Regions from separate parts of the Afipia sp. GW822-FHT03D08 genome, predicted to be linked through region 2. Evidence: predicted binding sites of a transcription regulator. Region 2 holds the regulator's gene; the other holds the start of a gene.
What was found. Region 2 encodes LexA, which represses DNA repair genes until DNA is damaged. Its sites were predicted from a motif close to TGTTCNNNNTGTGTTCNG; they were not measured.

Region 1: the regulator LexA is predicted to act here: its motif matches at 2,317-2,334, upstream of AC1RM7_RS16045 (ImuA family protein).

The regions. Positions count from the first base shown of each region.
Region 1 is NZ_JBXANK010000002.1:201,913-209,006, reverse strand. Features, by position in the region: gene AC1RM7_RS16055 (UdgX family uracil-DNA binding protein) at 1-1,000, opposite strand, end outside; gene AC1RM7_RS16050 (putative DNA modification/repair radical SAM protein) at 1,003-2,235, opposite strand; gene AC1RM7_RS16045 (ImuA family protein) at 2,397-3,182, shown strand; gene AC1RM7_RS16040 (Y-family DNA polymerase) at 3,073-4,668, shown strand; gene AC1RM7_RS16035 (error-prone DNA polymerase) at 4,665-7,094, shown strand, end outside.
Region 2 is NZ_JBXANK010000001.1:764,909-772,002, forward strand. Features, by position in the region: gene trpD (anthranilate phosphoribosyltransferase) at 1-13, shown strand, start outside; gene trpC (indole-3-glycerol phosphate synthase TrpC) at 27-848, shown strand; gene moaC (cyclic pyranopterin monophosphate synthase MoaC) at 852-1,361, shown strand; gene AC1RM7_RS03670 (molybdopterin molybdotransferase MoeA) at 1,372-2,580, shown strand; gene lexA (transcriptional repressor LexA) at 2,793-3,500, shown strand; gene AC1RM7_RS03680 (ComEC/Rec2 family competence protein) at 3,606-5,915, opposite strand; gene AC1RM7_RS03685 (tautomerase family protein) at 6,051-6,287, opposite strand; gene AC1RM7_RS03690 (SDR family NAD(P)-dependent oxidoreductase) at 6,299-7,009, opposite strand.

The DNA of each region.
Region 1 (7,094 bases), on a different contig from region 2:
GCTTGCCGGCGAGGTCTTCTTTGTCGCCGGGTTGTTCGCCGACCAGCATGATTGGCGCGTGGTTTGGGCCTTCGCCAAACACAGTTTGGGTCGCATCCTTCCAAAGATGACAGGAGCGGCAATCGGCGGCCTCGGCGCGGATCGTAGCGAGGCTGCCGGGCTTTGTATGGACCGATGGTGATTTCATCGGTTCATCCCTCCGTTGCTGCGATGCGCGCGGCACTGAAGCCTCGCTGTCGATCATGGCCTGCGTCATGAGTCCGGCTTTTGCAATTAGCGTATCAATCAGCGGGGCCTCGGGAAGGTTCCGCCAGTATTTCTTGGGCATTTCCGCTTGCATGGCTTTGATCTTGAGCCGTGCGGGATTGAAGATGTTTGCGTAGTAGGTGCGCCAGATGTCTTCGAGCGGATCACTGGAGGGCGCGTCTGATTTCAACGCGCCAGGTGTGAAGATCGTCTTGCACCCGTCCCAGTGGGCGCAGCGATCCGGCGTGAGAATCGACCACGCCATATCGGCGAAACGGCGCTCGAAGAATGGTGCAGCCAGTTCCACGATATGATGGTCGGGCTCGAACCATGCGACGAAGCGAAAATCGTTGCCACGGCCGAATTCGCGAAACCGGACGAAGGCATGCATCTTGTGCTCGTCGCGGCGAACCTCTTTCGCGAGGGACTGCACCCAGACAACATCGGCATCGGTTGCCGCACCCATCAGGCGCGGGTGTGTCCGCAATCGCCAAAGCAGGCCATACAGCAACGCAAAGCGTTCCGGATTGCGATTGAGGATCGCGGTTTTTGCGAGTTGCACGAAAGCAGCGGGCACGTTGAATGACTGTTCCGTATCGAAGGCGGGAATAGCGGAAGGCGTGAACAGGACCGCGTCTCCCCCTGCCACGGTCCATGTCACATCGTTCGGCGCGATGCCGTTCGATGCGAGGGCCCGCGCAGCATTGCGCCACCCGTTGAAGTCCGTTTCGTTGTCGAGGCTGATGACGTGCAATTTTAAAATCCGAATCCCATTTGCGTTGCCGGCGGACGGAACAATTGCAGCAGACGGTTGCTGTCGAGGACTTGCGCTGGCGGCTTGTGGTCAGGAAGAACGATAAAGGGCAGCACCTTGTTCCGAGGAACGCGCAGGCGTGCGAGATCGGCGCTGCACAGGTTGGTGACGCGGCGCGCGGAAATAATGCGATCAACGGTTTTCACCCCGAAGCCGGGAACGCGCAGCAAATCCTCGCGGCTGGCGCGATTGACATCGAGCGGAAAGCGTTCGCGATGGCGTAAAGCCCACGCCAGTTTCGGGTCGATGTCGAGAGGCAGCATGCCGCCCTCGAGCGGATCGGTGATCTCGCCGAGATCGAACCCGTAAACCCGCAGCAGCCAGTCGGCCTGATACAGCCGATGCTCGCGTATCAGCGGCGGCGCCTGCAAGGGAAGGCTGCGGCTGGCATCGGGAATTGGACTGAATGCCGAATAATAGACGCGCTTGAGTTTATAAGAGCCGTAGAGATTGGCGCTGGTTTCCAGAATGGTTTGATCGTTCGAGGTATCAGCGCCCACGATCATCTGTGTGCTTTGACCAGCGGGTGCGAAGCGCGGCGCTCGTTTGTCCTTCTTTGTTTCTTGCGCTTCATCGAGCCTGAGCCTGAGCCGGCCCATGGTTCGCCGGATGGCGCGGACGTCTTTTTCCGGCGCGAGTTTCGAGAGACTGCTCTCCGTCGGTACTTCGATGTTGATGCTGAGGCGGTCGGCATATTTCCCGGCCTCGGCGATCAGGGCTTCATCGGCTTCAGGGATTGTCTTCAGGTGGATGTAGCCGCGGAAATGATGATCTTCGCGCAGGCTGCGCGCGACGCGGACCACCTGCTCCATGGTGTAGTTCGGACTGCGAATGATGCCTGAGGAGAGAAACAGTCCTTCGATATAATTGCGCCGGTAGAAATCGAGTGTCAGCTTGACGGCTTCCTCCACGGTGAAGCGCGCGCGCTGAACATTCGAGGACGCGCGGTTGATGCAATAGAGGCAATCGTAGTTGCAGGCGTTGGTCAGCAGGATTTTCAGCAGCGAAATGCAGCGGCCATCCGGCGCATAGGAATGGCAGATGCCCATACCGGCATCGGTCGAGCCCATGCCCTTGCCGTTGCGGCTATCGCGCGTTTCCGTCCCGCTGGAAGCGCAGGAAGCATCGTATTTGGCAGCATCCGCCAGAATTTCGAGTTTGCGCTGAACGTCCATGGATCGAATCTCATTGTTTTCGTTAAAGAAAGAGGCCGTCCCAAAGTCCGGTTGACTCTCCGTTCGCTCTTAGCTTTATATTAGAACATATCATGAACAAATAAGTCCGTCATTCGTTCAATCCACCCCCAGATGACGGACCAGAATTCCAGGAGCGGCGCATGACCGGCGCGTGCATGACCACGCTTGCGTCCTTGCGAGGGACCATCGGCCGCCTTGAGGGCGAAGCCGGTGGCCTTGCGCGCGTGGCGCTGGGCCATGTGGGTGCGGACACCGTGTTGCAGGGCGGGCTGGTGCGCGGCGCGCTTCATGAGGTCTTCGCCGAGGGTGGCCGTCATGGCGCGGCGGCGACGGGCTTTATTGCGGGGCTGGCACATCGCCTCGCGGGGCAGCGGCCGCTGGTGTGGGTGCGGCAGGATTTTGCGGAACTTGAATCCGGTGCGCTCTCGATGAGCGGCCTCAATGAACTTGGGCTTGATCCGCGTCTCTTAGTGACGGTCCGGGCAACGGATGCCGAGACGGCGCTGCGTGCCGCAGCCGACGCCATCGCCTGCGATGCGCTGGGTGCCGTGGTGCTGGATGTCTGGGGCGAAGTGCGGGCACTCGACCTGGTCGCAAGCCGCAGGCTGACGCTGGCCGCGCGCGCGTCGAATGTCACGTGCCTGATGTTGCGTACGGCCGCCACGCCGTCCGCCAGCACGGCGGAGACGCGGTGGGTGGTGCGTCCCGCGCCTTCACTTTCCGAAACCGAGGTGTGGGGCGCGCCGATGCTGGACGCACGGCTCATTCGCAACCGTCACGGCCAGACCGGACAATGGATCATGGAGTGGAAATGTGATGAGGGCCTCTTCCGTGAAGGTACGGCGCATTCTCAGCCTGTGGCTGCCGCGCCTGCCGACAGATCGCTTGAAGCGTCAGTTGTCGGGACAAGACGCCGCGCCGGATGATGCGCGTCCGTGTGTGGTCGTCGGAAAACTGAACAATGCGCTGCAAATTTCCGCGCTGAACGACGCCGCTGCCGATATCGGCCTTGAGATCGGGCTGCCGCTGGCGAACGCGCGCGCAGTCTGTCCCGATGTGGAGGTGTTCGACGCGGATGAGGCGGCGGATGCAAAACTGATGGAAGCTATCGCCGACTGGTGCGACCGCTTCACGCCGCTGGTGGCGCTCGATGCGCCTGATGGATTGCTGCTCGATATCAGCGGCTGTGCGCATCTGTTCGGCGGCGAGGCAGCGATGCTGCGCAACGTCTGCGGATTGCTGGCGCGGCAAGGTTTTGTCGTCAACGCGGCGATTGCCAGCACGCCGGTCTGTGCGCGCACCGTGGCGCGCGCGGCGCGAAGCTGCATCGTTCCCGATGGAGAGGAGGCGCGTGCCGTCGCACCTCTGCCGGTGTACGCGCTTGGTGCTGATGATGCGATCACACGAGGCCTGCGCCGCGCTGGTCTGAAAACGGTTGGCGATGTGGCGGCGCGCGCGCCGCATGAACTTGCCGCACGCTTCGGCGCGGCGTTCGTGAGTTTGTTGCAACAGGCGTTGGGGCAGGCCGACGCGCCAATCTCGCCTCGCAAGCCGCTGCCGGATTTCATGGTGGAAAAGCGTTTCGCCGAACCGGTCGCCACCCACACTGTGATCGCAGCCATCCTCTCCGGTCTGGCGCAGATGCTGGTCGCGGCGATGGACAAGCAAGGCAAGGGCGCGCGGCAGTTGGAGGCCAGCTTTTTCCGCACCGACGGCGCGGTGCGCACCATCACGGTGGAGGCTGGACAGCCGGTCACCAGGGTCAATGTCGTCGATCGTCTGTTCCGCGAGCGGCTCGATGCGCTGGCCGATCCGCTCGATCCCGGCTTCGGGTTCGATCTGATCCGCCTGTCGGCCAGCCGCGTCGAGATTGTGGTGCAAGAGCAGCGCGATTTTGATACCCGTACCCGGGACAATGATGAAGTGGCGGCGCTGGCCGACCGTCTCGCCGCGCGTCTTGGCGGCAGGCGCGTTGTTGTTCATCTGCCGAAGGATACGCATATTCCGGAACGCGCTGCGCTGGCTGTTCCGGCGCAACAACATCTCGCCGCGGCTTCTAGCGCCGAGTGGCCTGCGCGCGCCGAAGCCGAACCGCCGCTGCGCCCGCTGCGGCTGTTCGAGCGGCCGGAAGAAATCAAGGTCACTGCTGCCGCGGTCCCTGACGGACCTCCGCCCCGGTTTACGTGGCGGCGTGCGACCCATGCGGTGGTGCGTGTCGAGGGGCCGGAGCGCATCGCCATGGAATGGTGGAGACAGAAGCCAGAAACGCTGACGCGTGATTATTTCCGCGTCGAGGATGCGGAAGGAATGCGCTTCTGGATTTATCGCGATGGTCTTTACGGCAGCGAACTTGTCACCGACGAGGGCGAACCGGTTCAGCCGAAATGGTTCGTGCATGGGCTGTTCGCATGAAAGTCACCGACTATGCGGAAATCGGGATCACGACGAACTTCTCGTTCCTGCGCGGCGGATCGCAGCCGCAGGAATATGTGCATCAGGCCGGCGAATTTCGCATTCCAGCTATCGGCATCGCCGACCGCAACACACTGGCCGGTGTCGTGCGCGCCTACAAGGAACTCGGGAACCCAGATGTCAAATTCAAACCCAGATTGCTGATTGGAGCCCGCCTCGTATTTATCGATGGAACGCCGGATATCCTGATCTATCCGCGCGACCGCGCCGCCTATGGCCGGCTGTGCCAGTTGCTGACGCGCGGCAAACTCAAGGCGGAGAAGGGTGAGTGTCATCTCACGCTCGACGATCTGCTCGATTTTGCCGAAGGGCAGTTGCTAGTTCTTGTGCTGCCGCACCGTTTTGAGGCTGCAACGGCCTTGAAGGTTCTCGATCGATTGAAGCGCAGCCGCGCCGACGGTGCAAAAGATATATGGCTCGCTGCGAGCCTGTTGTATCGCGGTGATGACAGGCGGCGTCTTGGCAGGCTTCAGCGTCTTGCCGTTTCGGTTCGCGTGCCGCTGCTGGCGACCAACGAGGTGCTTTACCATCACCCGGCGCGCCGGCTCTTGCAGGATGTGCTGACCTGTATCCGGGAAAAGACGACGATCATGCGTGCCGGCAGGCGGCTCGAAGCCAATGCCGAGCGGCATCTGAAACCCGGCTTCGAAATGGCGCGGCTGTTTCGCGATCTGCCCGAAGCGGTTGCGGAAACGATGCGCTTCGCCGATCGCATCACGTTCACGCTCGACGAACTCAAGTATCAGTATCCGGATGAACCTGTCCCAGCGGGGAAAAGCGCGCAGCAGCATCTCGAAGATCTGACATGGGCAGGCGTCGAAAAATATTTCCCCAAGGGGATCGACGACAAGCTGCGCGGCACGCTGATCAAGGAACTCAGGCTGATCGAAAAGCTCAAATACGCGCATTACTTTCTGACGGTGCATGACATCGTCCACTATGCCCGCAGCCAGAATATCCTGTGTCAGGGGCGGGGTTCAGCCGCGAATTCCGCCGTCTGCTACATGCTCGGCATCACCTCGGTAAATCCCGCCGAAACGGATGTGCTGTTCGAACGCTTCATCTCCGAGGAACGGCTCGAGCCTCCCGATATCGATGTCGATTTCGAGCATTCCCGACGTGAAGAGGTGATGCAATACGTCTATCGCCGCTATGGCCGCCACCGGGCTGCGATTGTCGCCACCGTCATTCATTATCGTCCGCGCAGCGCCATCCGCGATGTGGGCAAGGCGCTCGGCCTGACCGAAGATGTGACAGCCGCGCTCGCCGATACGGTGTGGGGTAGTTGGGGCACAGGGGTCAGCGATATGCAGATCAGGCAGGCGGGCTTCGATCCGCAGAATGGCATGATCCGCCGCGCCGTTGAACTCGCCACCGAGCTGATCGAGTTTCCGCGCCACCTGTCGCAGCATGTCGGCGGCTATGTGCTGACACAGGACAATCTCGACACTTATGCCCCCATCGGCAATGCCGCGATGGATGATCGCACCTTCATCGAGTGGGACAAGGACGACATCGACACGTTGAAGATGATGAAGGTCGACGTGCTGGCGCTCGGCATGCTGACCTGCATCCGCAAGTGCTTCGACCTGATCGAACATCACAAGGGCAGGCGATACGAACTGGCGGACATCAAGGCGGAGAATGAAGATAGCGGCCCGGTCTTCGACATGCTGTGCCGGGGTGAATCGCTCGGTGTGTTCCAGGTCGAAAGCCGCGCGCAGATGAATATGCTGCCGCGCCTGAAGCCACGTACCTTCTACGATCTTGTCATCGAGGTCGCCATCGTCAGGCCCGGGCCGATCCAGGGCAACATGGTGCATCCATATCTGAAGCGGCGGCAGATGAAAGAGGAGGAGATCGAATATCCCTATCCGAAGGGCGGCAACAAGAATGAACTGAAGGACGTGTTGCGAAAGACGCTCGGCGTGCCGCTGTTTCAGGAACAGGCGATGCGCATCGCCATGGCGGCTGCTGAGTTCACATCGGAGGAAGCCAACGGGTTGCGACGCGCGATGGCGACGTTCCGCAATGTCGGCACCATGCCGAAGTTCGAGGAGCGCATGGTCGGTCGCATGATCAAGCGCGGATACGATCCGAAGTTCGCGCAAAGCTGCTTCGATCAGATCAAGGGCTTCGGCAGCTATGGCTTCCCCGAAAGTCACGCGTCGGCGTTCGCGCAGCTTGTCTATGTGTCGTCGTGGCTCAAGCATTACCATCCCGATGCATTTTGCTGCGGTCTCTTGAATTCGCAGCCGATGGGATTTTATGCACCCGCGCAGATCGTTGGTGACGCGCGCAAGAACGGCGTCACGGTGCGCGAGATCGATGTATCTCACAGTTTTGGGCAGAATACCCTGGAAGAG
Region 2 (7,094 bases):
CTCCAATGCTTGAGGAGCCAATACCCTTGTCGGACATCCTCGATAAAATCGAAACCTACAAGCGCGAGGAAATCGCCGCTGCCAAGCGCGCGCTTCCGCTCGCCGAGGTCGAGGCGCGCGCCAAGGCCGCATCCGCGCCGCGCGGCTTTGCCAAAGCCATTCGCGCGAAGCACGCCAACGGCGACTACGCACTGATCGCCGAGATCAAGAAGGCCTCGCCGTCGAAGGGACTCATTCGCGCCGACTTCGATCCGCCTGCTCTCGCCAAGGCTTACGAGGCGGGCGGCGCGGCTTGCCTCTCGGTGCTGACCGATACGCCATCGTTCCAGGGATCGCTCGCTTTCATGGTTGCGGCACGTGCGGCCGTCTCGCTGCCGGTGTTGCGCAAGGATTTCATGTACGACACCTATCAGGTGGCGGAAGCGCGGGCACATGGCGCGGACTGCATCCTGATTATCATGGCCGCGCTTGACGATGCTGCGGCGAAAGATATCGAGGATGCCGCATTCGCGCATGGCATGGACGTGCTGCTCGAAGTCCATAACCGCGAGGAACTCGACCGCGCATTGAAACTGAAGTCGCCGCTACTTGGCGTCAACAATCGCAACCTGCGCACCTTCGAGACGACGCTTGCCACCAGTGAAGAACTCGCTCCGCTGATTCCGAAGGATCGCATCAGTGTCGGCGAAAGCGGCATCTTCGCGCCGGAGGATCTCTCCCGTCTTGCGCGCGTGGGCATGAACACCTTTCTCGTCGGCGAGAGCCTGATGCGTCAGGCCGATGTGACGGCTGCAACGCGCACCCTGCTCGCCCGCAGCGATGCGCAACGCGCCACCGGGACGCGCTGAACCGTGGCCAAAAAGACATCAAAGACGAAAGCAGGCGCCGCCCTCACCCATATCGACGCCAAGGGTGAAGCACGCATGGTCGACGTCTCGGCCAAGCCGGATACCGAGCGTGTCGCGGTGGCCGAAGGCCGGGTCATCATGACCCGCAAGACGCTTGATCTGATTGTGAAGGGCAACGCCGCCAAGGGCGACGTGCTGGGCACCGCGCGCGTCGCGGGCATCATGGCGGCGAAGCGGACCTCCGACCTCATTCCGCTCTGTCATCCGCTGGCTCTCTCAAAGGTCACGCTCGACATTACGCCCGACACCAAGCTGCCGGGTTGCCGCGTGCGTGCCACGGTGAAAGTGAAAGGCCCGACCGGCGTCGAGATGGAAGCGCTGACCGCCGTGTCGGTGGCCTGCCTCACCATCTACGACATGGTGAAGGCCGTGGAGCGCGGCATCCAGATCGAAGCCATCCGTCTGGTCGAGAAAAAGGGCGGCAAGTCCGGCCACTATCTGGCGGACTATTGAGGATCGCACCATGGCGCTGATGCCGGTCGCCGAGGCCTATGCCGCCGTTCTCAAGGACGCCGCTGCGTTGCCCGAAGAGACGGTTGCGCTCCAAGATGCGTTTCATCGCACGCTGTCCCGCGACGTCGCAGCGCTCCGCACCCAGCCTCCCGTCGCGCTGTCGGCGATGGACGGATACGCGGTGCGCGCCGCAGATGCCCTGCCGGGCGCACGGCTGAAGGTGATCGGCGAAGTCGCGGCCGGACGGCCCTTTAATCAGAGCATCGGCGCCGGACAGGCTGCGCGCATCTTTACCGGCGGCGTTGTTCCCGGCGGCGTGGACGCGGTGGTCATTCAGGAAGACGCCGCGCGTGACGGTGAGTTTGTCGTCGTCAACGAAGCTATTACCGCAGGAAAAAACATCCGTCCCGCCGGTATCGATTTCCACGAGGGCGACGTGCTGCTGCCGCGCGGCTCTCTGCTCAACGACCGCGCCCTCGCGCTGGCGGCCGGCATGAACCATCCGCGGTTGCCGGTGCACCGCCGTCCCAAGGTGGCGATCCTCGCGACCGGCGACGAACTGGTGCCTCCCGGCACGACACCCGGCCCCGGTCAGATCGTCTACAGCAATGTCTTCGCGCTGGCTGCACTCGCGCGCAGCGAAGGCGCGGACGTGATCGAACTCGGCATCGCGCGCGACACACTCGAAGAGACCTCCGGCGGCATCCGGCGCGCGCGCGATCTCGGAGCAGACGTTCTTGTCACCACCGGCGGCGCATCGGTCGGCGATCACGATCTGGTTCAGGCCGCGCTGACAACCGAAGGCTTCGACATGGCCTTCTGGAAGATCGCGCTGCGGCCCGGCAAGCCGATGATGAACGGAAGGCTCGGAGCAATGCGCGTGCTCGGCCTGCCCGGGAACCCCGTGTCGTCCTACGTCTGCGCCTTCCTGTTTCTGGTACCGCTGATCCGTTCGCTCTCCGGGCGAACCACGATCGATCATCCACTCGAGCAAGCCAGGCTTGGGCGCGAGCTGCCCGCCAACGACAAGCGGCAAGACTACCTGCGGGCGCGCGTCACAGCCGGCAGCGACGGTGTGCCCGTCGCTACGTCGGTGGGCGCGCAAGACAGTTCGCTGGTGGCAAAACTGGTCGAAGCGAATGCGCTGATCATCCGTCCGCCATTCGCGCCCGCGGCCCCCGCCGGCTCGCCCTGCACGATCCTGCGGCTGCCGGACTGACAATCCCGATCACACGGGCCCCGTCGTTGACGTGAAATTAAGGGGTTGCGGAACACATATGGAACAGATAGTGTTCGTTCATGATTTGTTTCGAGTGACTCGCTACTCCTGAGTGTCCCTTTCCATTTGTTCTCAGTGGGGATCCAGAGAGGCGCGGCTTCGGATCAGAACGCGGGAATTCTTGAGATCCTTGGGATCGGGGACCAATTCAGATGCTGACACGCAAACAATACGAGCTTCTGCGCTTCATCAACGAGCGGCTCAAGGAAGCTGGTGTTCCGCCCTCCTTCGACGAAATGAAGGACGCGCTGGACCTGCGGTCCAAGTCCGGCATCCACCGGCTCATTACCGCCCTTGAGGAGCGCGGCTTCATCCGCAGGCTCGCCAACCGGGCCCGCGCCATCGAGGTCATCAAGCTTCCCGAAACGAGTGCCAGCCCCGGCGGCGCCCGCCGCGGCTTCACGCCAAGCGTCATCGAAGGCAACCTCGGCAAGGTCCGGTCGGCTCCGTCCGTCGGTCCTGATGAGGATGCCAGCTTCCCGGTTGTCGTGCCGGTCATGGGTCGGATCGCAGCAGGTACGCCGATCGAGGCATTGCAGACCCGCAGCCACACCATCAGCGTGCCGCCCGACATGCTCGGCTCCGGCGAACACTACGCGCTCGAAGTGCGCGGCGATTCCATGATGGAAGCCGGCATTCTCGACGGCGACACCGTGCTGATCCAGCGCAACGAGACCGCCGACACCGGCGACATCGTGGTGGCGCTGATCGACGAGGAAGAAGCCACCCTGAAGCGCTTCCGCCGCCGCGGCGCGTCCATCGCGCTGGAGCCGGCCAATGCGGCTTATGAAGTCCGCATCCTGCCGCCCAACCGCGTGCGGATTCAGGGCAAACTGATCGGTCTCGTCCGCAAGTACTGAGACTTTCGGTTTCCCTGTCATTCCAGGGCGCGAGCTTTTGCGAGCGAACCCGGATCCAGAAACTTGCCCGTTAAATTTGCTGGGCCGTCCGTAATGACGGCTGGATCAATCGTCCGGCTGGAGATCGCTCTCCGCCGGCGTCGCATCGACAGGCTGTGCGGGACGGTTTGACCGGGCAGCGGGTGTTTCGATGTCATCATCGGCATTTGCCGGTGACCACGGACGGTCGACGCCGCGCGGCTTATTGGCCGTGATCGCGTAACCGTCTGCGGTTTTGCGCAGGGCGAGTGTGCCGCGCCTGCGCAGCATTTCCTGATCCAGCACCATGGCCGCACAATCGGCGGGCGGCTGACGCAGTGTCACGATCACCGCGGCCCGCGCGCAATCATCCGCGAACGCGGCGGGCTTCAGCGTCAGCGCTACGGTCGAGCCGTCCGCAGCCTGCACCACGCATCCAGATGGGTCGCACGAGACACCGTCGGTCAGCGACGCGTCGGTTGCCTTGCGCATGTCGGCGTCGGCTGCGAGCCATTCGCGTGACAGGAAAGCATCCTTTCCAGTGCGCATCAGGCGCAGCCTGCCGTCCTTCCCGCGCACCGCGACCGAGGTGCCGTCTCCCGCAACAAGGATGTCCGGCTGCGGCGTGGTCAGCGCCCAGACCGTTGCGAATGCAATGAGCCCTGCTCCCGTCCATCGCAATGGCGTCCGCAACAAACCGAGCGCGATAATGCCTGCGCTCATCAGCGCCAGCGGCCCGGCGCCGAATGACGCGATCTGGCCGATCGCGCCGGGAAGCGCCGCCACCCATTGCGACACCGCCACCATCCATCCGATGCCGACATCCATCAGCCGCCAGAACACGCCGTCGAAACCGAACGGCATCGCAAGCAACCCGAGCAGCCCTGCGGGCATCACCAGTATCGAGACCACCGGCATCGCCGCGAGATTGGCCAGCACGCCGTAATGCGTCACGCGATGAAAATGAAACGCCGCGTAGGGCATGGTCGCGAACCCGGCCACCAGCGACGCCAGCGCCAGCATGGTGATTTCGCGTCCACCCCAGAGCGCCGCGCGTGCCACCTGCGAATTGTCGGGCGAGGCAAACAGGTTCGGCATGCCGATCTGGATCAGCGCCACGAGGCCAAGCGTCGCCGCGAACGACATCTGAAAACTTGGGTGGACCAGCGCTTCCGGCGCGATCGCGAGCACGATCATCGCCGCCACCGCCAGCGTGCGGAACGTGATTGCGCGCCGGTCGACCATCACCGCGATCAGCACCACCGCCGTCATGAAGAACGAACGCTGCGTGGCGACCTCAGCCCCAGACAGCAGCAGATAGAAAGCGGCGGCGATCAGCGCCGCGGCGGCGGACCATTTCTTGATCGGAAATGTCACGGTGAGCGCGGGAAACAGCGCGAGCAGCGCGCGCACGGCAAAGAACACCACGCCCGCCACCACCGCCATGTGATAGCCCGAGATCGACAGCACATGGCCGAGCCCTGAAATGAACATCGCGTCGTTGACCGGTGCGGAAATCGCATCGCGCCGGCCGGTGAGCAGTGCCGTGGCGATGGCGCGGTTATCGCCGGAGACGACACTGCGAATGCGCGCGTCGATGGCGTCGCGCATCCCCTGCATCGTGGCGGCATAGCGCAGATATGCGCCGCCGCTGCGTGGGGCATCAACCGTCTTGATCGCGCCCATGACGAAGCCCGACGCGCCGATGCCCTGAAAGTACATGTCGCGGCCGAAGTCGTAACTCCCCGGACGCAGCGGCGAGAGCGGTGGCAGCAATCGCGCCTTCAGTTCGACAAAGCTGCCGACGGCGGGCGCTGTCCCCTTCTTCACCGAAAGCCGGACACGCTCCAGTTTCTGCGTACCGCGCGCCGATTCCATCTCTTCCACACGCAGCACGAAACGATCGGTGCGCTCGCGCTCGTCACGGGTTTCGACAAATCCCTTCACTGTCACCGAAAACATCGGTCGCGCCAGCACGCCATGGGCGACGCGCGCAGTCTTCAGCGTGGCTGCGGCGAAACCCGCCGCCAGTGCGGCCAGCATCACCGCCAAAGGAAAGATGCGGCTTCGCCGCGCGAGGAATGCCGCCGCACAAAACACAACAGCCGTCGCGCCAGCAACCGACGCCACGGGTTCACGGTCAGCAGCGAAGTAGATCGCAATGCCCGCGCCGAACGCGACCGGCACCCATGGCAGCAACCGGCCCGGTCCGGCTTCCGCCGCGATCCAGCTTCGCGCTTTTCCGATAAGGAATGACGATGCGCTTTCCGTGAAGCCGGGGGCGGCAGGCACGGCACTGCGCGGCGGCCAAGAAACAGCTCGGCCGATGGCGCGCCCCGCCCGGCCTTGGGATCTCTCTTGGGATCGCTCCCGGTCTTCGCCGCCCCCGCCCGCCATCGCGTTGCTCCGGCATCGCCGAGACAATGCTAGCGGAAGCCATCAGGCTGGATAGCGGAACGGATGCAGAATGCGCTGTTCGATTTTAACCGCCGGAGAACAGAGGCCGCCAAGTGATGGCGGCCTCCGTCCCGGTTATTTGCCGCTGGCGGCGCGCTGCTTGCGGTATTCGAGCGCGGGCAGGCCGCCCCATCCCCAGTTGTCCGTGTCGACCTCCTCGATAACGACGAAGGTGGATTCAAGCGGCTTGTGGAGGACGTCGAGCAGAAGCTGGCTGGCGCCGGCAATCAGACGCGCCTTCTCTTCCGCCGTGACGGAGGTCCGGCCGGGGCCGGATCCCTCGCGCGTAACCTGGATCGTGACAATCGGCATGACAGCCTCCGTTAGTGACCGGCGCTCTGGCCACCGTCGACGTGCAGGATTTCTCCGGTCACGAAGCCAGCGGATTCAAGGTAGAGAACCGCGTCCACGATATCGCGCATCTCGCCCATGCGTTTCACCGGATGAAGGGCGGCAAGAAACTCGTGGGTCTCCGGGGCGTGCATCGGAGACTTGATGATGCCGGGCGACACGGCGTTCACACGAATGCCCTTGGTCGCATATTCGATCGCCAGCGCCTTGGTGGCCGAATTGATGCCACCCTTGGTGAGGTTGGCGAGCACCGTGGGCACGATGGCGGTCGCGTTGTCGGTCAGGCTCGTGGTGATGCTGACGATATGACCAGAGCCCTGCTTCAGCATTTCTGCCGCGGCTTGCTGCGTGATGTGAAAGAAGCCGGCGAGATTGGTCGCGATCTTCGAATTGAAGTCCTCGGCCGTGTATTCGGTGAACGGCTTGGAGATGAAGATGCCGGCATTGTTGACCAGCGTGTCGACCCGTCCAAAGCGCGTGATGGCTTCCTTGACGACGCGCTCGGCTGTGGCGCGATCGCCGATATCGCCGGCGACGGCCACAACGTCGGGATCGCTGCCCTGCTTGATTGAGCGGGATGTCGCGACGACCCGATAGTTGCGATCCCGGTAGGCCTTGACCAGGCTGGCGCCGATACCCTGCGATGCGCCGGTGATAATTGCGACCTTCTGTGCGTTGCTCATGGTTTGCCTCGATGATGTACCCAACGGCGATATTGCTGCTGGCGGGCCCGCGGGCCGTTGCTCATCGTTCTATGGCGTCCCATGA